One region of the Metabacillus herbersteinensis genome, then DNA from elsewhere that is predicted to be linked to it. Evidence: riboswitches for the same ligand, from Rfam matches in the RefSeq annotation. Region 1 holds a riboswitch; each other region holds the start of a gene.
The links. Region 1 has a riboswitch for S-adenosylmethionine ahead of ACFFIX_RS18355 (acyl-CoA thioesterase). Riboswitches for the same ligand answer to the same signal wherever they lie in the genome.

Region 1 (8,342 bases):
TTTAGAGTTTAAACCTTTGATCAAAGGTGAAATGAAAGTTTATGTGAACAAAAACTCCCCGCTTGCGATACATGACAGTGTTAAACCACAAACTCTAATTAATCAAACAATTGTTATGTATAACGGGGACTATATCAAGTGGTTTGTCAATGATTTCTTAAATCAATTCGGTCCGTTGAATATCCTTTTTTCATCAAACAATACTGATGTGATAAGAAAAGCAATAATAAATAATTTAGCAATCACTTTTTCACCAGATTGGTCTACTAAAAATAACGAGCTTCAGGCTAATAATAAAGTAAAAAAGCTGCATATTGTTAATTATGATCCAGTACAGATGGCATTTGGGTTGGTTCATTCTAAGAAAAGACCTCTTTCTGCTTCGTCCAAAAAATTTATTAAATATGTAGAAAACGCATTCCAAACGAAGGACCTATTTACGATTTAATTATTCAAACTACCCTAAGCCTTATCTGGTTTAAATAACCATTTAGGTTTAGGTGTATTGAAACGGAAATCCCTTTTAGGATGCTGATAAATCACCTTTACAATAATCCTTTCGCCGCTTCTACCGTTTTTAAATTACACTAGTTAGTTCAATAGGAACAATTAAGTTAGGTGTTGAATGAGACAACAGAATAATGGTCAATTAGGTTATTGCAAGGAATACTTTTTTTCCTCATTTGCGTCTCCACTATGTAGAAAGGCATCTGTACATTGATTGAGATATTATGATTGATTATAATCGATGAATTAGGTCGATTTTAATCTAATTCTGGCAAAATGATTCTCTAAACTGTATATCACTTTATTTCATTAGATTCCCTCCCATATAAATGTTTTTCCAATTCTTTTCTAATTTCTTCGGGTATAGACTCGCTCTTTCTTTCTTGAACGTTGTAGTTTACATAGATCGTGTTTCCTATTGCACATCGGGTTCCTTGCTGCCAAATTTCTTCATATAGTTCCAAGCTGGAATCGCCGAATCGCTTGACCCAGCATTTTATCTCAACATCTTTGCCGAAGTATATTTGCTGTTTATACTCGACTGTTGTTTTTAAAATGATCATTTTCCAATTTTTAAAATCAAGATCGGGGTTAAATAATGAAAATAGTTTATTTCTACCACCCTCTAGCCAAACAGGTATGGTTGTATTATTAATGTGCCCTACCCCATCCGTTTCAGAAACTCGTGGTTCTATAATTGTTTTAAACATCGTTTATCCACCCTTCCTTATAACTTTTTGTTCAACCCAGACGTATATCCAATTGTAAAAAAACCCTTTTGCATTGGAATACAAAAGGGGTTCATCACCGACTTATCATCCAAAGCTGTTGCTTTGCTGGTGTTAGCACCTTACATATAGCAGATTGCTGTGGTGTTGTTGTGCCAGTTCTCTCTACCACTCTTGATAATTTTTAATTACTAACATATTTTTTAATTATTTTCGATTAGAATTCAACTTCAGTGGCTACCATGTGAGGATAGGTAGACCATAAACATTTTGTTATTTACTGATGATGATTTGGAAGCCATTACATCATTCATCTTTCCGATATGACCATTGGTAAGTAAAAAACGCGTCACAATTATTCCAATATTAGTAATTAATCAGTGTATGATTATTTTTTTCCCTATTTTTATATTTTCGAATTCTTGGAAGTATTAGTATGGAGAGTGACAATAACACAAAAGTAATGGATATTGGACTACTAACAAATATCAATAAATTATTTTCTGATAATAGCAAGGCTCTTCTAAAATTTTGCTCTAGCAGTGGACTTAATATCATTCCAAGTATTAATGGAGCTAACGGATAACCATTTTTTCTCATAAAATACCCGACAAGACTAAAAACAATTAACAGTATCACATCAAATAAGCTATTTCTATAGGTATAAACCCCTATAAAACAAAGACTTGCTATAACGGCTGTTAGGTATGGTTCTGCATTTTTTATAAGTATCGCAAAAAAAGGAATAAACAGAGTGTTTAATACCAATAGTAATATGTTTGCTACTAGTAATGCGGCGATTGCGCCCCAAACAATATCAGCTGATTCTTGTAACAAGGCTGGTCCAGGCTGTAAACCAACCATCATCATTCCTCCTAAAAGAATAGCTGCACTTGCCGTACCTGGAATACCTAAACTAAAGGTTGGAATTAAAGCCCCTCCTACGGATGCATTATCAGCTGCTTCCGGTCCACTTAATCCATGGGGATTTCCTTTTCCGAATGTTTCTGGCTGTTTAGATATCTTTTTTTCTAAACTATAGGAAAGGAATGTCGCTACGGAAGCTCCGGCTCCTGGTAAAGCCCCTACTAAAAATCCTATTATGCCGCCACGTGTCATGCTAAAAAATGTTTTGGAAATTTCACTTACCTTAGGAAATAGTGATGAAAATTTAAATTTGGTAAACATGCTTTCCTTGCTTTTGTTGGATTCTAAACGGGCTAGTACCTCCGATAAACCAAATATACCTATAGCCACTACAACAAAACTAATGCCATCCCATAAGTGAATGCTCCCAAAGGTCATGCGTTGATCACCTGCAAGAGGATCGAGTCCAATCATTGCGATAAGTAGTCCTAGTGTTACTGATATAAATGCTTTACTTGGCTTGCCTCCGGTCACCCCACTCGAGGCAATTAAGGAAAAAAGAATTAATGCAAAGTACTCAGCTGGCCCAAAGGAAAGAGCGAATTTTGAAACAACCCCTATTAAAAATACTAAACCTAAAAAACCAACCAAACCCCCAATAAAAGAAGCAATCGCACTCAAGGTTAGGGCATGTCCAGCTTTCCCTTGCTGTGCCATTGGATATCCATCGAATGTAGTAACTAATGCACCAGCATCTCCTGGGACGTTGATTAAAATCGAGCTAATCCTGCCTCCATACATCCCACCCATGTAAATGCTAATCAGTAAGACAAGTGCATCCAACGGCGCTACACCAAACGTTATGGGCATTAAAATTGCCATCGCTGTTAATGATCCTATGCCTGGGAGCGCCCCTACTAATGTTCCAATTGTAACACCTAACATACACCATAATAATGTAGATGGACTTGTTACGATTGAAACCAAGCCATCCATTAATAATGACAATTCCATCTCCACACCCCCCTCTAATCTAATAGTCCCATCGGAAAAGATATACTAAGTAATTTAACAAAAGTTATATAAAGGATGAAAATCGAAATAAGAGAAAAGAATGCGGAATTAATGAGGGAGCGCTTTTCCATTTTAAATAGGACAACAAAAATAAATAGCCCCAAACTGATTAGCATACCTAAAACATTAACCATTATTAAAGTCAGGATAATGAGTCCCATAAATAATAATTGCTGGGAAAGATTATTGGCAGTACCCTTCGTCTCTTTCGTCTCTTTCTTACTTTCATTCGAAAAAACAGAAAATGACTCCATCGCTAATAAAATGATTAAAAGGAATGCTAGTGCCATAGGTAAAAATCCTGATCCTATCGTTCCATTTGCTTCAAATTTCGTTAAATTTAGTGTTTGAATCAGTAAAAGAAAGACGGTGAGCATTAAAAATATTGGAAATAGCAAACGCAAGATCATTGAACTGCCTCCTCCTATCTGTTGCTTTTCATTAAGTAAGAATTTAGTTGTTTTTTATATTGAAACTTTTAATATGTTAAAAATGAGAGAGAAAAGATCACACCTCTTCAAAATTAGGAAGAGGTGTATATCGTTTTCTCCTTAACATGTAGAGTGAACCGGGTTTTACTTTTTACCTTTTAAGAACTCAGAGTAATTTTTACCTTCTGTTTCCATCCACTCTGTGTACTCTTCACTACCTTTAAACTCGTTAATGTACATTTGGTTATTAATAAACGTCTTCCATTCTTCGCTCTCAGTCATTTCTTTAAGCGCATTTTCCCAGTAAGCAACTACCTCTTCCCCTACTCCCGCTTTCAAAAATACTCCTTGTGGTCGATAAAATGTAACGTCGATTCCTTGTTCTTTAAGAGTAGGGATATCTGGTAAAACTTCTAATCTTTCATCAGACATCGCCGCTAACGCATTTAGCTCTTTACTATCTAAATACCCTTTAGCCACAGGAGGAACAAGAAGTGCTGCGTCGATACGTCCTGACAACAATTCTGGTATGACCTCACTAATTCCGTTATGTGGGATATACTTCAACTCGCTAGCTATTCCATACGATTTAGCGATTTCGTTCCATTTTACAACCTCAACTGTATCCGTTGCTGCCGGTAATCCTATTGAAACTTTTCCTGGATCTTCTTTAATTGCATTAAATAGTTCGTCGACTGATTTATATTCAGAATTTTTAGACACAACTAATAATAGTGAGTTATTCGCCACCTGTGCTACGGGAATAAACTGGTCTAGTTTTAGTTTAGATCCTTCCATATACATAGGAGAATAAATATCAACGGATTGTAATAATGTATTTCCATCCCCTTTGTTGCTCAGTTCCATCAGGGCTCTTACTCCACCCCCACCTGTTAAATTTTCAACAGCAAATGATTCTTCCACAATACCGCTCTCGTTCAAGGTTCTCGCTACAGTACGTGCTGCTAAATCGGTTCCCCCTCCTGGAGCAAAACCAACGATATAGCGTATTGGTCCCTCAGGTGTGAATTCTGCTTGTTCTCCCGTATTATTATCTGATGCCTCATTAGATGTGTTCGCACTGCATCCAAACATGAATGCTGTAAGCAAGGAAATCATAATTAGTAATTTACTTTTTTTCATCGAGTAAATCCTCCCCTTTTATATGAAAATTTAATCGTAGATTTTTCACAAAATGATTTTATCTTCCAATAGTTTAATAGACGGATGCTGGTGCGGTTTATTAAGATTTTTGAATACGCTTACAGTTTTGTTCATTAGTTTCTTGAGTCGTTATTTAAAACAATACTCGCATCTACAATAAACACACCATCTTTATTATAGATAATAGGATTTATATCAACTTCCTCAAGTTTACTAGAGTTCTGTGTAAACACACCTTGCTCTCCACCTAGCTTCAGTAATATTTGTACTAACACTTGTTGATCCACTTTCGGGTATTGGCGAAATCCATTTAATAGTTTGTTATTTTTCAAGCTATTAATCATGTCCATGGCATCGTATTCGCTGATGGGGAGAGATCTTAATGAGAAATCCTTTAATATTTCGGTAAAGATTCCCCCTAGGCCGAACATTATCATATCCCCAAAATTCTCATCTTTAAAGAAACCAATGATAAATTCTAGACCCGAATCAACCATTTCTTCAATTAAGAAACCATCTATTAAGCTATGATCAACGGAATCTAAAATTCGCTCACATGCCTTCCGGACGTCTTCTGGGGATTGATTATTAAGGATCACACCTCCCATATCGCTTTTATGTATGATCTCTTTTGATACCATTTTCACCACAACAGGTAAATTCATTTGCATGGAAGAATGAACTGCCTGTTCTACACTGGAACAAAACTTACTTGTTGGAACGGGTAAACCTGCTTCCTTGAATAATGCCTTACTTTCTACCTCAGTTAGTTGGCCTAAACCTTTGTAGTTACTTAATAATTCATTACTCATCGTTTCCCTCCTATCCAGTGAGCTTTCTATTTTAAAAGTTCTCTAGCAATCGTGTTTCGTTGTATTTCAGATGTCCCTGTTAAAATTCTGAACATTCTTGTTTTTCTATACATTCTTTCGATCGGGTGCCCTTTCATTAGTCCCTGTCCTCCATGGATTTGGACCGCCTTGTCTGCCACACGGTTTGCTGCTTCAGAAGCGTAAAGCTTCACCATGGATGCCTCGGACCTAGATTCTTGACCATTTCCCATCTTTTCGATACAATCATACACCATACATTTTGCTGCGTATATATCCGTAGCCATATCGGCTAACATGTGTTGAATGGCCTGGAAATCACCAATAGATCGTCCGAATTGCTTTCTTTGTTTTGCATAATCCAGAGTTAATTGAAACATATTTTCAGCTACACCTATATATGTGATGCCCCATAAAGCTCGGTTTTGATTTATTCGCTTAATACCAAGTAGAAAACCTTCCCCCGATTTTCCAATAATATTGTAGCTTGGAACCCTACAATTATTAAAGAGTAGCTCCGCTGTTCCATACTCTCCTGAGATCGGAACCTGTATTTCCCCTAAATCAAAGCCAGATTTATCCCCTTCTCGCTTTTCAACAATAAAGGCTGTTGTCACTTTTGAATTATCTTCTAGTATTTCTTTTGCAATAACAATAGCAAAATCTGAATATGGAGCTGAACTGATAAAATGCTTTTTCCCATTTAGAATGTAATCTGAGCCGTCCTTAACAGCGGTTGTTTGTATTGCATTTGCGTCAGAGCCAGCACCTGGCTCTGATAAGGCAAAGCAACAGCCAATATCCCCACTCATAAGCGGTCGCACATATTTATGGATTTGTTCCTCTGTAAACCATTCTAGCATTTGACCGATTCTCGCAGGTCCACCTAATTCCCCTAATACCACTCCCCATAAAGCAGCACCTGATTTAGCCAACTCTTCTTTCAATAGACAGAGTCCTTTCAAACTTAGATCCTGACCACCTAACTCTTTAGGTAAATTAATTCCATAGAACCCTAATTCAATCGCTCTTTTTCTGACCCACATCATGGCTTCTTTTGTTATCGGCTTTTCACTATCTATTTGATTTTCTTTTTCATAAGGTAATAGTTCATTGTAGATAAAATCGATCAACCGATCTCTTAATTCCAAAATCGATGTATCGACGTTCGCATGAACGGTAAACATGTAAATTCCCCCTAACTCGAATTGCTAATAATTAAGTTAATTATTGATATACTTCTTCTTTTCACTATGAATCTTGCTATTTTGAGTGACTTTACTTAAAGCTTTAATCGCGGAGTTTAAGTTAAAGAGAACAGGAACTCCTGTATGACTTAATTTTCGGGCAAATTGAACTCTCGGCTCTTCTAGAGCAGCTAGCTCATTTCGTAAGACAATCATTACGTTTAGTGGCAATTGGTTTAGTTCAGAGACCGCTTCCACTAAGTTGTCTAATGCTTTCCTTCCAAAGGTTCCTTCTACCACTTGTATATTTAAATGCACGATTAGATGATCAAAGTTTTCCTTTTTCATAATCGTATTCAATATCGTTTTTATGACTCTTCCGTTCTCAGCCATTAGTGTCCAAGCTGGTGTATCAATCGGATTTTTTAAACTGTATCCGTCTGGTAGATTTAAGTTTAATAATGCATGTTGTGTTTCAGTGGAGAACTCAGGAACAGATATCCCATTTTCCTCACATGCATCTATCGCACTAACCGTAGCTCCCCCTCCCATGCCTAGTAACACGGTTTTTTCACCTAAGGGAGTAGATAGGGAATCTAATAAGATGAGCGTATCAATTAAATCCTCGTAATCATTGACTAAAATCACACCGTATTGAGTGCAAATCCCTTTAATTATTTCGTAATTGTTTGCCATGGCCCCTGTATGGGAAGCAGCTGCTTTTGCTCCTTCGTACGTACGTCCACCTTTTAATAAAACAATCGGCTTTGAACCGGCATTTTTCTTTAGCACTTCGATAAAACGTTTCCCATCATCAATCGACTCAATATACATGCCTATCACTTTCGTTTTTGGATCATTGATAAAATATTCTAGGAAGTCAACTGGTCCCAGATCTACACAATTCCCAGCAGAGATGATTTTTGAATATTTTAACCCTCGATTATTTCCACGGATTCCAATATCACTGGCCAGACCACCGCTTTGAGAAAAGACAGATACCTGTCCAATATTCTGTGAAAACCGCTTAGAAAATGTTATTTTTCCTTCAGGACAATACAAACCGATACAATTAGGACCAACTAATCTTACTTTAGCTCTTCTAGCAGCTGCCAGAACTTCCAGTTCCTTTTCATAATTACCGATCTCACTAAATCCGCTAGTGATGATATGTGCAAATTTTACTTTCCCATGGAACATATGAATCACATCTACGACCCTTTCTTTTGGAACCGCTATATACGCATAATCAATGGTTTCCGGTACTTTCTTTATGGAAGGATAAGCTTTTATACCATTTATTTCCTCAGCTGTTGGATGGATAACATAGATCCTCCCATCGAATCCAAACTCTTGAAGCGTTTTCAATTTTTTTGTACCTAACGTTTGTTTTGAAGAGGAAGCTCCTATAATAGCTATACTTTTTGGATAAAATAAGTGTTTTAACTCTTCCAAAGCCATTCTCCTTTCTCACTTATTATTAAATTAACAATCTAGTTTTTTGTTTCACTCAGATTATTAAGAATTTTCTGATATAAACTGATTATAGAGAGA
Region 2 (8,342 bases), on a different contig from region 1:
GTTGAGTCTGTCGTTAAACATGCTGACATTAGCCTAAATACTGAGCTAGCTGTTATAAAAAGTCTTTCAGCTACCGCTAAAAAGATTAACACTGTGCATAAAATCATCCTGATGATCGAAATGGGTGATTTACGAGAAGGAATTATGCCCGAAAATCTCGAGGAATTCATCCAGGAGGTTTTAAAACTTTCCGGAATTAAATTGGTTGGCATTGGAGCAAATTTTGCTTGTTTTGGAGGAGTTAAACCCAACGAAGAAAATATGGAGAAATTATCTTCACTTGCTAATGAAATTGAAGAAAGGTTTTCTTTGTCCCTTTCCTATGTTTCCGGGGGAAATTCAGCCAATTATAGTTGGTTTATGAATACCGAGAACACCGGAAAAGTTAACAATTTAAGAGTAGGCGAGTCAATACTTTTAGGACGGGAAACTCTATGTCGAATGGCAATACCAGGATTATTTACAGATGCATTCACTTTTATTTCTGAGGTTATTGAATCAAAAATAAAGCCATCTGTGCCCTATGGAGAAATTGCTCAGAATACGCTTGGAATTACTCCTCAATTTCAAGAGCGTGGAAAAATAAGAAGAGCGATCCTAGGAGTTGGGTTTCAGGATGTACTTGTGTCGGGACTTACGCCTAGGTTAGATATGGACATTCTTGGTTCAAGCAGTGACCATACTGTTCTTGATGCTAAGAAAATCGACTTGCAAGTAGGAGACGAAGTAGCATTCTCTCTTAATTATGGAGCTATTCTTTCGGTTATGACCTCTCCCAATGTATTTAAGAAATATATTAATGTCATATAATTCAGGCATTGTTCAGTAGTAGAAGCAGGAGTAGATAGCTCATGCACTATTCGAGACCCTTCTCCTACTTTTTGACTGAGCAAAATCGTCGAATAAAATCATTTTGTGTCGAAACGTCGATAAAATGAAAATTTCGTAGATAAAACACTTCCACAGCGATAAAACTACAAACCTAGACAGTAAATTTCCCACATAACGAAGAATAGCTATAGTAAAAACTCAATTGGAGAGACAAAGTGTTAATTACAGAATGGAAACTCCCCGTTACGATCCTCAAACACGAGCAATACTGCACGCTGTCTTCCACCATATGATCAAAAGTGCCAATCATAATGACAAGAAAACCCGTTAGCAACTTTGCTAACGGGTTTTCTTAAAGTATTAGCGACTTAGCGCTTCGTTACTTAGTGCTTCTGCTTTGTCAGTTCTTTCCCATGGTAGGTCAAGATCGTTACGTCCGAAGTGGCCGTATGCTGCTGTTTGCTTGTAGATCGGTCGACGTAGATCTAACATTTTAATGATTCCTGCTGGACGTAAGTCAAAATTGTTACGAACAACATCTTCTAAAATATCTTCAGATACTTTTCCAGTACCGAATGTATCGATTGCAATGGATACAGGCTGTGCTACACCGATTGCATAAGCTAGTTGAACTTCACATTTATCTGCTAGGCCTGAAGCAACAAGATTTTTTGCTACATAGCGTGCTGCATAAGCTGCAGAACGATCTACTTTTGTTGCATCTTTACCAGAAAAAGCGCCACCACCGTGACGTGCATATCCACCGTATGTATCTACGATGATTTTACGGCCAGTTAAACCAGCATCACCTTGAGGTCCACCAATTACAAAACGGCCAGTTGGGTTAATAAAATATTTCGTTTCCTCATCTATTAGTTCTTTTGGAACCACCGGGTTGATAACGAATTCTTTTAGATTACGTTTAATTTGCTCAAGTGACACTTCTGGGTGATGTTGAGTTGAAATAACAATCGTATCAATACGAACTGGTTTGTCATTTTCATCATACTCAACCGTTACTTGAGTTTTTCCATCAGGACGAAGGTATGGAAGAATTTCATCTTTACGTACCTCTGCTAGACGACGAGACAATTTGTGAGCTAATGAAATAGGTAATGGCATAAGCTCTTTTGTTTCATTACAAGCAAAGCCGAACATTAAGCCCTGATCTCCTGCTCCGATTGCATCAATTTCTTCATCTGTCATTTGACCTTCGCGTGCTTCTAATGCTTGGTCAACACCCATCGCGATATCTGCTGACTGCTCGTCAATTGATGTTAGTACAGCACATGTTTCAGAATCTAGGCCATATTTAGCACGAGTATAGCCAATTTCTTTAATCGTTCCACGAACAATTTTCGGGATATCCACATATGTGCTTGTTGTAATTTCACCTGCTACTAAAACTAAACCAGTTGTTACAGATGTTTCACAAGCTACACGTGCGTTTGGATCCTTTTCTAAAATTGCATCTAAAATAGAATCTGATATTTGGTCACAGATTTTATCTGGATGGCCTTCCGTTACCGACTCAGAAGTGAAAAGACGTTTTCTTTTTCTAGACATAGTAAAAATTCCTCCTCTATTTTGTAAACAGAGATCATCTGATCGTTCAGTTCGATCTCCACTTGTTGATACGGAACTCAATCCCATTACTATCTTTACCCTTTTATTTAAGAATTTCGTTGGCATGTTTTATAAACTATAGTTTATGTACTTTTCCACTGAACTCAGGGCTTAAACCCTTAGAGTTCTGCGCAAATGCTTTTCTTACAAGCCTATGAAATTAAGTGCAACGCTTATCTTTTTTCCAAAAGAAAAACCTTTCCCGCTGTTCCGAGGAAAGGTTGTAAAATTCATCATAGCCTTTCACTCTTATCGATCAAGGGCCTTAGCCTTGCTTCAGGTTAGCACCTTTGCGTGGAAAATGTCGTTAGTGAACACGTTATAAGATAAGTGTGTGTATTTAGATAGCTTTTTAGCCTAAAATAAGCTTTAATCATTCTATCACATGATTTTAGGCAAAAAAGCACGCACACATATGTATAAGTTTCAGAAAAACGTCGCTTTCCTTTGTTAGCAGGTTGCTGGGTTTCATTGGGCCTGTCCCTCCACCAGCTCGGGATAAGAGAATCCGTTCAAGGACATATCATAGCGTACTAACCTACTACTGTCAACAAAAAGTGACGAATTTCTTGTTTTCATTCGACTAAAAATCCAGTAAAATTAAAGTTCGAATTATGACTTCCTATTAATATGGAAAGGATGTTTTTTAATAATTTCTATAGTCTAAACAATTCATTTTTATAAACGAAGTGTAAAATGGTTGAAATAGTATAGACTAATCAGTTTAATGTGTTATACTAATTGGTAAGGATAACTAATTTATACTACTTAAAAGTGCTTATAGTATTAAATACGATGTAAAGGAAGGTTTTGAGATGAATTCAGTTGACATTTCAAATGAGCTAACTCATTTAATTCAAGGGGAAAATACGAAAAACAACTTATCTGTTTCACAGTTAGTCGAGAAAGTGCTGCAACGCGCAGAAGGCGTATTAACTTCAACTGGTGCAGTTCGAGCAACAACTGGGACGTATACTGGTCGCTCTCCTAAGGATAAATTTATTGTAAAAGAACGCTCTGTCCAGGATAAGATTGATTGGGGTAAAGTGAATCAACCAATTTCCGAAGAGGCTTTTGAGAGACTCTATCTGAAAGTTGTATCCTACTTAAAAAAACGTAATGAATTATTCATCTTTGATGGGTTTGCTGGAGCAGATAAAAAATACCGCTTACCGATCCAAGTTATCAATGAATTTGCATGGCATAATTTATTTGCTCAGCAATTGTTCATTCGCCCTGCTGAGGAAGAATTAGGAACACACGAAAATCCATTTACAATTATTTCAGCACCTCATTTCAAAGCAGATCCAGCGGTTGATGGAACGAATTCTGAAACTTTTATCATTATCTCTTTTGAGAAAAGAACAATTTTAATTGGTGGTACTGAATACGCAGGTGAAATGAAAAAGTCTATTTTCTCAGTGATGAACTATTTACTACCTGAAAATGATATTTTATCCATGCATTGTTCTGCAAACGTTGGTTTTGAAGGTGATGTTGCTTTGTTTTTCGGATTGTCAGGGACTGGTAAGACAACGCTTTCAGCTGATCCAAAACGTAAATTGATTGGTGATGATGAGCATGGCTGGTCAAATTCAGGCGTATTTAATATTGAAGGCGGTTGTTATGCAAAATGTATTAACCTTTCTGAAGAGAAGGAGCCACAGATTTTTGATGCAATTCGCTTTGGTGCAGTTCTAGAAAATGTTGTGATTGACGACGACACGCGAGTTGCGGACTATGATGACTCGTTCTTCACAGAAAATACACGTGCTGCTTATTCATTAGAAGCGATTGATAATATTGTGATGCCTAGTATTGCCGGTCACCCAACAACAATCGTCTTTTTAACGGCTGATGCCTTTGGTGTATTACCTCCTATTAGTAAATTAACAAAAGAACAAGCAATGTACCACTTCTTAAGTGGGTTTACGAGTAAGTTGGCAGGTACTGAGCGTGGGATCACATCACCACAAGCTACCTTCTCAACGTGCTTTGGTTCACCATTTTTACCACTTCATGCAACTCGTTATGCTGAAATGCTTGGTCAAAAAATTGATGAGCATGACGTTCAAGTTTTCTTAGTAAACACAGGCTGGACTGGCGGCGAGTACGGTGTGGGCGAACGCATGAAGTTATCTTACACAAGAGCAATGGTGCAAGCTGCTGTTGAAGGTGACCTTGATTCAGTTGAAACAAACCGTGATGAATACTTTGGAGTTTCAATTCCATTGCATGTTCCAGGTGTACCAGACGAAGTGCTACAACCGATCAGAACTTGGTCTTCTGAAGACGCATACCGACATAAAGCAAGTGAGTTAGCAGGCAAGTTTAAAGAAAACTTTAAAAAGTTTTCACATGTTCGTGAAGAAATTGAACGGTTAGGTGGACCTGTACATTCTGAATAATAGACTGTTCTTGTAAACTTTGTTGTTCATAACACATACATTCAAATAATTTAGCTAATTCTAGAAAGCCACTATTCCTTATTCCAGGTGGTGGCTCTAGGATTAGCTTTTTTAAGTTATTGTGAAAAAGTAAATTTTTATTTAAATCCTTCTCCTTTTGTGTTATTTTCATACTACTAAAAAAGACATATGTATTTTTCAGGAGGACAATCAAAAGACTATTAAAGTTAGGTTTGCTACCACGTATCATACTCGCCATTCTCTTAGGGATTCTAATAGGCAGTTTTTCCCCACAATGGCTTATTAAGATATTTGCAACGTTCAATGGTCTCTTCGGAAATTCCTTTTCTTCTTTTAGAAATTCCACCAATTATGGATGTAATAAGCGCTCTTTTATTTGCCTTTGTTTTAGGCATCGGAATTGCATCGATTCAAAATGACACTCTTAAAAAGGCGACTGAGGACTTTCGGGATATTATTGAGAAACTAATCACAAAGAACATTATCCCTCTCTTACCCCTTCATATTTTCGGGGTTTTTGCGAATATGACGTTTGCTGGACAAGTTCAAGCTGTTTTATCTGTATTTATGAAAGTCTTTATCTTAATTCTTGTCTTGCACATTTCAATCCTACTTATTCAATACTGTGTGAGTTCATTTGTCTGGAAGTACAAGTACGATTGTGGCTTGTGCAATGGGTGTGATGTTGCTAAGCGGCCAAACCCCCTCATTTCAAAGGCTATTGCCATTTATATTAATGCTTGGAATTACAATGATTGCAGCACCTGGAGTTCCTGGTGGAGCAGTAATGGCTTCATTAGGTCTACTTGAATCAATGTTAGGATTTAATGCTACAATGGTATCATTAATGATTGCTCTGTATCTTGACCAAGATAGCTTCGGAACTGCTACTAATGTTACTGGTGATGGTGCGTTGACAATTATTTTAAACAAAATAGGTTTTCAGACTACGAAGGATCACGACAAACAATTTCAGTATAATGCTACTGAGAATTTTATCTAACTGGACTTGAAAGGAAGTGGAAACATGGCAATCATATTTCCCCACATCGAAGATTCCAACACAACAAACTATCTCCCTCCAAAAGGAGAATTCGAACAATTTCAGGATGAAGACCATTACGGAGAAAAAGTGAAGGAATGGGGATTGGGATCAGCTAAAGGTTCAAAAAAAGAGTTCTGGTACAAAGAGAAAACACAGCAGCGTCTTGTGACCATTAAAGGATACGAAACATTTGGTGATACATCTGAATACAACACCTTGGTCGTTGAATTTCAAGACGGTAATCTAACATGCATCCATCCCGCCTACTTGAAGGAAATGCAATCTTCAAATTTCGGAAAAGAAATCAAAGCTCAAGATGAGGGAAGTTCACCCGAAACCCTTGTGGCTGAAACTAATCAAAAGGCTGAAGCACCAGAGACGATCTCTGCTACTCCTCTTAAACCGAAAGCGTTAAAGGCTAAAAAAGAAAAACCAGCTAAACTTGTATTACCTGAAGAAAAGGTACACTTCACAGGAAGAGTAAAACAGTTTGCCCTAAGCTGGAATCATTTCAATGAGGAAAATGATGAGGTAGTTGTGTTAGAAAACGTTGTAATTGCTCTAGAAGAACCGGTTGAAGTAGGACATGCTTGGTGCTCACACAGCAAAACAATGAAGAAATTCGAGCTTAACCCGGGTGAAACCCTCGAGTTTGACGGTAAGATCGTCAAAAAGAGTCTGCCAAAAGGTAAGGATGTCGAGGATGAAGCTTTCATCTTGGAAGGTCCTGTTCCATACAAAATTAATAATCCTTCGAAGATTGTGAAGAAGTAAAATTAGGCTCTATAAAAAAACCTACTTTACATCATTGATTTATGTGAAGCTAATAAAATGAAAAAAACACATGGCTTTTTCACGATGAAAATCGCCATGTGTTTTTTATTTACTTTAAAAGTTAAACCCTAGTTCGTCGAATTCAACGTAACCAACTGATAAGTTAAAATAGTTTCTTGGTTAGAGAGCTCAACTTTTTTTATCAGTGCTGTTCCTGCAATTTCGCCTTCTTTTGTTTTTCGTACCTCGAGTGGAATATCAATAGGATAAATTCGATAGCCGTCTTTGATTAGTTGAAAGGTATTCTCTTCTACTCTTGTTTCTCTTCCCTTTGTGACGATCATTGTGTTTAATTCTAAAGGCATGCCCATTATATAACCTCTCCTCCTGCGATATGTATTATCGTATCATAAAACGTTATTGATTTTTCATCCATTGGCAGAGTCTATGTAGTGTTTGACGATTATCTTTTGGTGGGAAATAATGAGTGAATTGTTCAAAGTACCAACTTTCAACTTTCTTGTCCAATTCTTTTAATCGCTTTTCGAGCCTGTATGCATGATCAACGGAGACATTTTTGTCTTTAACACCGTGTATAATAAGAACAGGAGCATGTAGTGATTCCAATTGATACAAGGGAGTTCTCCATTTATACCTCTCAGGAAATTTAGTTGGGGTACCACCTATGACTCTTTTCATCATTCTTCTTAAATCTTTCCGCTCTACATATGTTAAAAACATATCAGAAACCCCGCCCCAAGTAACAATGGAACAGATTTCTTTATCCAAGATACCTGCTAATAACGCCATAACACCTCCTCTTGAAAAACCGAATAGATGGATGCGACCGTGATGAACCTTGTTGTGATTTTTTAAAACATTGAATGCAGATGTAGCATCGTATCGGTCATCTCCTGCAAAATCTTCATTGCCCTGTCCACCTTGGTTACCGCGATAAAACGGGGCCATCACAACGAAGCCTTCTGAGGCAAATTGAACAATTCTTCCGACCCTAACCTTGCCAACATTTTTAATTCCACCTCTTAAATAGAGCAATGCTTCATATTTTCTTTCTTGCACTGGTTCCGCTAATAACCCTTTCACTTTTAAACCTTTTGACATATACGTAATAATCGATAGTTTTATTGCTGGATTTGGTGAGGGGAACTTCATCTTTTCCAATATTGTTCCGTTTCTCATACCAATCACTACTTTCTATAAAATGATTACTTTTATATTCTCTTTAAAAAGTAGGCATTCACACATTTTTTCGATCTTCATAATTTATCTTAACTGATCCCAATTCCTAATGTTTATATTGTATCTATTTTTTTGGTGCCATGCACCCAGGAGGTTTTTTAAGGATGAAAAAGTTGTTGTTAGCTTTCTTCGTGTTAGTTTTTATTATTCCACTAGTTGCATGTAATCAAAACGCGGTTCAAAAAATTCGCGTTGCAGAGGTCACACGTTCAATTTTTTATGCACCACTTTATGTTGCGATTGAAGAAGGATTTTTTAAGGACGAAGGGTTAGACATCGAGCTCACAACGACTTGGGGTGGAGATAAAACAATGACAGCCATTTTGAGCGATGGAGCAGATGTTGCACTCGTTGGCTCCGAAACATCAATCTATGTG
Region 3 (8,342 bases), on a different contig from region 1:
TACACGCCACTTGCCCAATTTTAGGATAACCGCCAATTGTTTGCCGATCTGCTAATAGAATAATTGGATTCCCATCTGGTGGAACCTGAATCGTCCCTACTGGAATCGCTTCTGATACCATACTTTCGGAAGAATTAACGTATAGTTTATTACCACTTAATCGGTATCCCATTCTGTCAGCTTCTGTTGAAATGGTAAAAGGTTGAGAAAAAAGTGCTAGTTGATTGACCTGAGAAAAGAAATCAAATTGTTCTCCTTCTAAAACTCGAATTCTTTTAGGTGCGCGAGAGTGTGAAAAGGAGTTAAAAGAAATTGACCATTTCATTTTGATAAAGGGTAGTTTCAACGATTTCTTAGTGTAAATGCTCAACAATTTTGTTATACGTTCATTTGGAGGTTCAAAACTGATTTCATCTTCGACATCAAGTGCACGACCATGCAAACCACCTAGTTTAGCACGTAGATAGGTAGATTTACTTTCCATGATCGTCTCAATTTGAAATCCACCAGCAACAGCTAAATAGGCTCGACAACCAGTATGCGTGGAACCAAAGCGGAGTTTGCTCCCTTTCCTGACAAAAATAGTAGCCCACAACGGGATTCCTTCGCCGTCAATTGATGCAGGGAAATCAGCACCACAAATCGAAATGAACGCATCTTGTAAAAACATGACAACTGGACCGAGTAAAGTGACCTCAATAGCAGCCGCATTTTCATCGTTTCCTACCAAAAGATTCGCAATGCGGAAAGACACGGTATCCATTGCTCCGCTAACGACAACACCGTCTTTTTGAAAACCATGTCTTCCCTTGTCTTGAATGGTTGAAAGTAGACCTGGCTTAATAATTTTAATCATGCGGCTAAGCCTCCCAGGTCACATATTCTTGTAAAGAAATTGGCTTAAATCGAATTTGGTCTCCAGCCCTTAATAAGCTAGGATTCTCATTCCTTGGTTGGAAAAGTGTGACAGGTGTTCGACCAATGATTTGCCAGCCGCCTGGTGATTGAATCGGATAAACCCCCGTCTGCTTGCCGCCAATTGCTACTGATCCAACAGGTATTTGAAGGCGGGGCGAATCTTTTCTGGGCGTAGCAATCTTTTCATTCAATCCACCTATATAAGGAAAACCAGGTGCAAAACCGATCATATAGACCAAATAATCTCTTTCACTATGTAGATCAATTACTTTTTCGATAGTCAGACTGTTATGTTTTGCGACAATTTCTAAATCAGGTCCAAACTCACCGCCGTAACAAACAGGTAGTTCAACGAGTCTAGTTTCAGTGGCATTTGCGTCCTTTATATCAGCAAGTAATAAGTGTAGCTGTTCAGTGACGAATTTGTAGGGGATCTGCAAATGTGTGGCTGTTTTCAACAAGTCATAATAAACCGTAACGGTCGTAAAGCTTGGAACACATTCGATAATCCAATCTATGGAGGCCTGTTCCAGGTGAGTGTGTATTGTTCTGATTTTTTTATGTATTGATTCGTTTATCTCGTTTCCGATCCGAATGATAACAGCGTGGTCTCCTAATGGCTGAATAATGTAGTCCATTTTCCCACCTCTAATTAGTTGAATAGTATGACTAAATACATAAGTTAATTATATCATAGGGGTTCACAAGTAGATTTGAGAGTATTCTCACTTTCGCAAAATTTGAAATAGTCATTGACATTCATTTAAACTCTGATTATGATAGATATATTATTACAATAAAATAAAATTTAACTTATCAAGAGCGACCGAGGGACAGGCCCTGTGACGTCCGGCAACCACCTATATGGAAAGGTGCCACTTCCTGCAGAATGAATTCATTCTGAAAGATAAGTCGTTATATACACGCGATGCCTCTTTCTTAATGGAAAGAGGTTTTTGTTTTTACAAAAAGGGGGAACATCATGATTGAAGTCAGAAATCTTGTAAAAACGTATGTGACAAAAAAAGGCAAGGTCATAGGAGTGGATAATGTTTCACTCACCGTCAACAAGGGAGATATTTTTGGAATTGTTGGTTATAGTGGTGCAGGAAAAAGCTCGTTGATTCGCTGTCTAAATTTACTTGAAAAGCCTACTTCAGGACAAGTGATCATCGACGGAATCAATTTACTTTCTTTAAATGATAAAAAGTTACGAACCGCTCGTCTTAAGATCGGCATGATTTTTCAGCATTTTCATCTTGTTTCATCAAAAACTGTTTTCGAAAACGTAGCATTTGCTTTAAAGGCTGCTAATAAATCGAAACGAGACACGGAGTCAAGAGTGACTGAGCTTCTTGAGATGGTAGGTTTAACAGATAAACGCGATGTCTATCCATCACAATTAAGTGGAGGTCAAAAACAACGAGTTGGGATTGCTAGGGCACTTGCAAATCATCCATCTGTACTGTTATGTGATGAAGCAACATCGGCACTAGATCCGAGTACAACAAGATCGATTCTAAGTCTTTTAAAAAAGATTAATAGAGAACTAGGACTTACGATTGTTTTAATTACGCATGAGATGGAAGTAGTCAAAGAAATTTGTAATAAAATGGCGATTATGCAGGATGGTAGAGTCATTGAAGAAGGCTCAGTTTATGAAGTTTTTGCAAATCCTCAGGCACCATTAACAAAATCCTTTATACAAAGTGTGCTGCAATTTGATGTACCTTCTCAAATTCTAGAGAAACGAAAAGGAACAATCGTAAAAATTCAGTTCAAAGGTTCAATTGCAGAAGAATCGGTTATCTCGGATGTTTTTCAAAAATTTAAGGTAAAAGGAAATATCCTACATGGAAAGATCGAATACATCCAGGAGACGCCATTAGGTATTTTTATGATGGAGCTTAATGGTGATGAGTCTGAGGTAGAGAAAGCGATTGAGTATATAAGGGCGAGAACAAATTCATTGGAGGTGATTGTGTATGCTGCCTGAATCACTAATCAGTTTACTTCCAGAATTGAATAAAGCCTTTCTTGAAACGATTTACATGGTAGGAATTTCGTTAGTTGTTGCAATAATCGTGGGGTTACCGCTAGGTGTTTTGTTGTTTGTTACCGATCGCGGACTATTTTTAGAGAATGTAAGGTTAAAACAAGTGGTAGGGTTTGTGGTGAATATGGTTCGTTCAATTCCATTTATTATTTTACTAGTGGCTCTTTTACCTCTTACAAATTTATTAACAGGGACGACGATAGGGCCAACTGCTGCATCTGTTTCCCTATCAGTGGCTGCCATTCCGTTTTTTGCGAGAATCGTAGAAACATCGCTCCGAGAAATTGATAAGGGAGTGATCCAAGCGGCTGTTGCTGTAGGTGCTACACCGTGGATGATCATAAAAGAGGTGCTAGTTCCTGAAGCACGACACGGAATCCTACAAGGGATAACGATCACAACGATTAGCTTAGTCGCCTATTCTGCTATGGCTGGCATCGTTGGTGGAGGAGGAATTGGTGACTTAGCAATTCGCTTCGGTTATTACCGTTATGATAATACGGTCATGGTTACAACTGTTGTTATATTAATCTGTCTCGTTCAACTCATTCAATTTTCAGGAGACTATCTATCAAAAGTATTAGACAAACGATAATAAAATAGGAGGAATAAATAATGAAGAACTTTGTATTAACGCTCTTTTTAGTACTAACGATTGGTTTATTAGCAGCATGTGGTAATGGAGAGGAAGCTACAGCAGGGAAGGAAGAAAACAAAGAAGTTAAAATTGGTGCAACAGCAGGTCCATACAGTGACATGGTTAACAAAGCAATTAAACCAATTTTAGAGAAAAACGGATACACAGTAGAAGTTGTTGAATTCAGTGATTACATTCAGCCCAACCTTGCATTGTCAAAAGGTGATATAAATGCCAATCTATTTCAACACAAAGTGTATATGGAGACATTTGCAAAAGAACACAAACTTGAACTTTCAGAAGTAATTGTTGTCCCAACTGCACCAATGGGAATTTTCTCAAACAAATTCAGTTCACTGGATGAAATTGCCGATGGAAGCTCGATTGCAATCCCGAATGATCCAACAAATGCAGCGCGCGCATTTTTAATCCTCCAAGACGCAGGACTTATAAAGATTGATTCAGCTGCAGATCCGCTAACGATTTCAGAAAAGGATGTTCAGGATAATGTGAAAAGCCTTAAGTTTCAACCAATTGAAGCAGCACAATTACCTCGTGCCGTTGATAGTGTTGACTTATCTGCAGTCCCAGGAAACTTTGCACTTGCTGCCAAGATGGATTTATTGGATGCATTACAGCTTGAAAACATGCCTGAGCAATATCGTAACCGTGTGGTTGTAAACACGAAAGACCTAGAATCTCAGTTTGCTAAGGATCTAAAAGCAGCTGTCGAATCCGCTGAATTTGAAAAAACAATTGATGAAGAGTTCAAAGGATTTGGAAAGCCTGAGTGGATGGAATAACAGATTTAATTCACAACGTCATTTAAAGTGGCGTTGTTTTTTTTACAGGAAAAATAGTTAAAGGAGTGACAGGAATGCTAGATTTAGAAGTTCGAGGCGCACCGAGTGTTTATGCATGTGAAGTGGGAGTGCTAGATCAACTAGATAATCTTTTACTACAAAGAGGAATCTTCAAGGTTTTAGTTCTTCATGGAGAGAAGTCTTGGGAGGTAGCACGTACATTTTTTCAAAAGGACTCAAACTCCATTCATTATCTTTTTGAAAAGTACAAGGGAGAATGTTCACTTCAAGAAATCAGTAGAATATGTCAAGAAATCTCTTCTGAAAAGGTAGATGCAATCATAGGAGTTGGCGGTGGAAAGGTTCTAGATGTTGCGAAAGCAGTCGCTAACGAACTCGATCTTGAAGTGATTTTGATTCCAACCCTAGCTTCTACCTGTGCAGCCTGGACACCTTTAAGTGTCCTTTATGATGAAAACGGAGAATTCACACACTACACGATGTTTCCTAGAAATACGCTGATGGTGTTAGTGGAGCCAAGAATTATCCTACAATCACCACCTCGTTTATTAAAAGCAGGGATAGCAGATACGTTAGCAAAGTGGTATGAAGCTAAAGCGATCATTCGAAATCTGCCGGAAAAATCGCTCGTCATTGAGATTGCCTACCAAACAGCAAAGATCTGTAAAGATGAGCTGCTTCAACATGGTGAACAAGCCATTGTTGATATGGAAAAGGGACAGCTTTCTTATTCGTTTACAAAAGTGATTGAGACAAACATTGTAGCTGGAGGTATGGTTGGTGGATTTGGTGATAAGTACGGTCGAATTTCCGGAGCGCACTCTGTACATAATGGCCTAACGACAGTCCCTGACACACATCACCTACTACACGGAGAGAAGGTCGGTTATGGAATTCTCGTTCAACTAGCAATGCTAGAGGAATGGGATGAGATTGATCGGTTACTTCCATTTTATAAAACAATGGATTTTCCGATAAGCTTGAGCGATGTCGGAATAAAAAAGAATGATTGCAAAACATTAAGTCAAGTCTGTAAAGCCGTTACTCTTCCTCATGAATCGATTCACCTTCTTAAACGGGATATCTCAAAAGAGATGGTATATGGTGCGATGCTAGGGTTAGAGAAGCATATTAAGACTTTATCAGGAAATAGTTAGTTTAATAAATTATCTCAAAGAAAAAGCATGTCCTTATTTAGGATGAACGATAACCTGAATAAGGGCTTTTTTTGTGTCCGTTGTTCTGGTAATAGTTTACAGTAAGACTGCACTAGTCCCCTTGTGTACTTCATGATTTTTTCTAGCGATAGAAATTCCTCAATGACTCTAGGATTCCACGCCAAGCTTTCTGTCCTAATTGTGAACAATTTTTGAACTTACCATTTCTAATTGACACTATCGAATCTAGGTTTTATAGTTAAACACATGAATAGTTCAATTGTTTAACTAGTTAGGTAAAGGTGATGAAAAAATGCAGCAAAACAATATTGAAGAGCTAGTGAATAGGTATTTAAAATACTCCTATTCTGTTACGAAAAAAGCTGAAAACTTGATTCGCGAACAGATTGGTGAAGATATGACAAATGATCAGCACTATACGCTACGGTACATAAAGCAAACAGGAGTTTGTACTTCAACAGAGCTGGCTGAAGCATTTGAGGTGAAAAAGAGTGCGATAACCGCGATCATCAATCGCTTAGTTGAGAGAGAGCTAATCAAACGGACTCGTGATGAGAATGATCGTCGTGTTGTTTACTTAACGTTAACTGAAGCAGGGGAAGAGTTATTTCTAAAAACTGAACAAAAGATTCATAAGTTAGTAGAGTCATTTATTTCTCAGTTTGAGACTACCGAGATTGAAGCATTTCTTAACACCTTTGAGAAACTGAATAATATTTTAATCGATCATAAAGATTGTAAAATGGAGGAATAAGCTGTTGGATAAAATTATTAAAGGAAAATGGTTGGTAATCATCGCTTGGGTAGTTGCTGCAGTTGGTTTGTTTTTGCTAGCTCCTAATATGGCAGATCTTGTCCGGGAAAAAGGGCAAATTAGTGTTCCAGCTGGCTACTCATCAACATTAGCAGAAGAAATAATGACAGACGTTCAAAAAGATGAGGGTCAAGGAGACTCATCACAGGTCGCACTCGTTTTTCATAATGACAAAAAATTAACAAATGAAGAAATCAATGAAGCCAAAAAAGCGATTCAACAATTGGAAGAGAAAAAAGAGGAGCTAGGTATCACTGAAATTCTCACCCATTTCACTGAAGAAACTTTAGAAGAACAACTCGTTTCAGATGATGGAAAAACGATTTTAGCTTCTGTTTCCGTTAGTTTGAGCGATCGAGACGCTATGGAAGTAAGCGATGCTCTTTACGAAGCAATCGAGGACCTGAAAGTCGAACACTATTATACGAGTGGCTGGATGATTGATCAGGACTTGGTTACCAGCTCACAAGAGGGCCTGAAAAAAACGGAAGGAATTACAGTTGTTTTTATTTTAGCCGTACTATTTCTTGTTTTTAGATCAGTAATTGCACCATTAATTCCGTTGATTACTGTAGGGATGAGTTATTTTGTCTCTCAATCGATCGTTTCGATTTTAGTAGATGTTGTAAACTTTCCTTTATCAACGTTTACACAAATCTTCCTAGTGGCCATTTTGTTTGGTATCGGAACGGATTATTGTATTTTATTACTTAGTCGTTTTAAGGAAGAATTAGCACATAAAGAAAGTTTAACAGAAGCAATTATTGAAACGTATCTTACAGCTGGACGTACTGTATTTTTTAGCGGTCTAGCGGTTATGGTTGGATTTTCAGCAATCGGATTTTCAACATTTAAACTCTATCAATCTGCTTCAGCAGTTGCAGTTGGAGTTGGTGTGCTTTTAATCGGTTTATTTACAATCGTTCCTTTCTTTATGGCGATACTCGGTCAAAAGCTGTTTTGGCCATCAAAGGGTACACTTGAGCATAAAGATAGTAAACTATGGGAAATGGCAGGACGGTTTTCGTTATCAAGACCATTACTTGCCTTATTAATAGTAGCACTAGTTACAGTGCCGTTTTTACTCACATACGATGGAAAACTATCGTTCAATTCTCTTGAAGAGGTTGGCGATGATGTTCCTTCAATAAAAGCATTTAATGCAATTGCCGATAGCTTTGGTCCCGGTGAATCAATGCCGACTCAAGTTGTCATAAAAAATGATGAAGAAATGGATTCAACAGAATATATCGGTTTAGCAGAGAAAATTAGTAAAGAACTAGAGGCTGTTGATTTAGTCGACTCTGTTCGCTCAGTCACACGACCAACAGGTGAACCGATTGAAGATTTATTTGTGTCAAAGCAAGCCGAAACGCTAGGTGAAGGCTTAGGAGAAGGAAATGATGGACTAAAGCAAATTAGCGATGGACTAAATGAAGCGGGTAGTGAGCTTTCAAAATCAGGTCCACAGCTAGAAGAAGCATCAGATGGAATTAATGACTTAATTACAGGAACAACAGATATTTCAAACGGTATGACAGAAATCCAAACCAATCTTGCTAAAATTGAAGATGGAATTCGTCAGGGCTCAGCCGGTTCGACTGAAATTCTCGCTGGTTTAACTGAAGCGAAAACCGGTGCAGAGGAGCTTTTGGCCGGTAACCAACAACTTCAAAAGGGCTATCAAGATATCGGAGTAAATTTAGGAGCCCTTCAAGGTGGTTATCAGGAGGTAGGCAAAGGCTTGAATGGGTTGTCGCAAATCCTTGCAGGATTGGACCAAAACTTTATTGGACTTGAAGGGACATACCCAGGAATTGATCAAGACGAAAATTATCAAACGGTAAAAGGAACTGTTCAAGCAGTTCAGCAGCAAACAAGCTCAGAAGGACAGCTTTATACAAGCTTAACAACA

Region 2: it holds a riboswitch for S-adenosylmethionine, as region 1 does, so the genes downstream of both, metK (methionine adenosyltransferase) here and ACFFIX_RS18355 (acyl-CoA thioesterase) in region 1, are expected to answer to the same signal.
Region 3: it holds a riboswitch for S-adenosylmethionine, as region 1 does, so the genes downstream of both, ACFFIX_RS15000 (methionine ABC transporter ATP-binding protein) here and ACFFIX_RS18355 (acyl-CoA thioesterase) in region 1, are expected to answer to the same signal.

What each region holds. Positions count from the first base shown of each region.
Region 1 is NZ_JBHLVO010000019.1:56,906-65,247, forward strand. Features, by position in the region: gene ACFFIX_RS18350 (LysR family transcriptional regulator) at 1-448, shown strand, start outside; gene ACFFIX_RS18355 (acyl-CoA thioesterase) at 804-1,217, opposite strand; SAM riboswitch class I at 1,317-1,419, opposite strand; gene ACFFIX_RS18360 (tripartite tricarboxylate transporter permease) at 1,602-3,116, opposite strand; gene ACFFIX_RS18365 (tripartite tricarboxylate transporter TctB family protein) at 3,131-3,586, opposite strand; gene ACFFIX_RS18370 (tripartite tricarboxylate transporter substrate binding protein) at 3,752-4,750, opposite strand; gene ACFFIX_RS18375 (acetate--CoA ligase family protein) at 4,885-5,583, opposite strand; gene ACFFIX_RS18380 (acyl-CoA dehydrogenase family protein) at 5,610-6,788, opposite strand; gene ACFFIX_RS18385 (CoA-binding protein) at 6,825-8,243, opposite strand.
Region 2 is NZ_JBHLVO010000031.1:41,717-50,058, reverse strand. Features, by position in the region: gene ACFFIX_RS23160 (alanine/ornithine racemase family PLP-dependent enzyme) at 1-810, shown strand, start outside; gene metK (methionine adenosyltransferase) at 1,192-2,397, opposite strand; SAM riboswitch class I at 2,704-2,962, opposite strand; gene pckA (phosphoenolpyruvate carboxykinase (ATP)) at 3,273-4,865, shown strand; partial or broken gene ACFFIX_RS23145 (cation:dicarboxylate symporter family transporter) at 5,075-5,889, shown strand; gene ACFFIX_RS23140 (hypothetical protein) at 5,914-6,705, shown strand; gene ACFFIX_RS23135 (DUF2584 domain-containing protein) at 6,834-7,076, opposite strand; gene ACFFIX_RS23130 (alpha/beta hydrolase family protein) at 7,123-7,905, opposite strand; gene ACFFIX_RS23125 (ABC transporter substrate-binding protein) at 8,070-8,342, shown strand, end outside.
Region 3 is NZ_JBHLVO010000012.1:79,794-88,135, reverse strand. Features, by position in the region: gene ACFFIX_RS15010 (5-oxoprolinase subunit C family protein) at 1-856, opposite strand, end outside; gene pxpB (5-oxoprolinase subunit PxpB) at 861-1,556, opposite strand; SAM riboswitch class I at 1,729-1,832, shown strand; gene ACFFIX_RS15000 (methionine ABC transporter ATP-binding protein) at 1,901-2,914, shown strand; gene ACFFIX_RS14995 (methionine ABC transporter permease) at 2,904-3,569, shown strand; gene ACFFIX_RS14990 (MetQ/NlpA family ABC transporter substrate-binding protein) at 3,590-4,414, shown strand; gene ACFFIX_RS14985 (iron-containing alcohol dehydrogenase family protein) at 4,489-5,592, shown strand; gene ACFFIX_RS14980 (MarR family winged helix-turn-helix transcriptional regulator) at 5,906-6,367, shown strand; gene ACFFIX_RS14975 (MMPL family transporter) at 6,372-8,342, shown strand, end outside.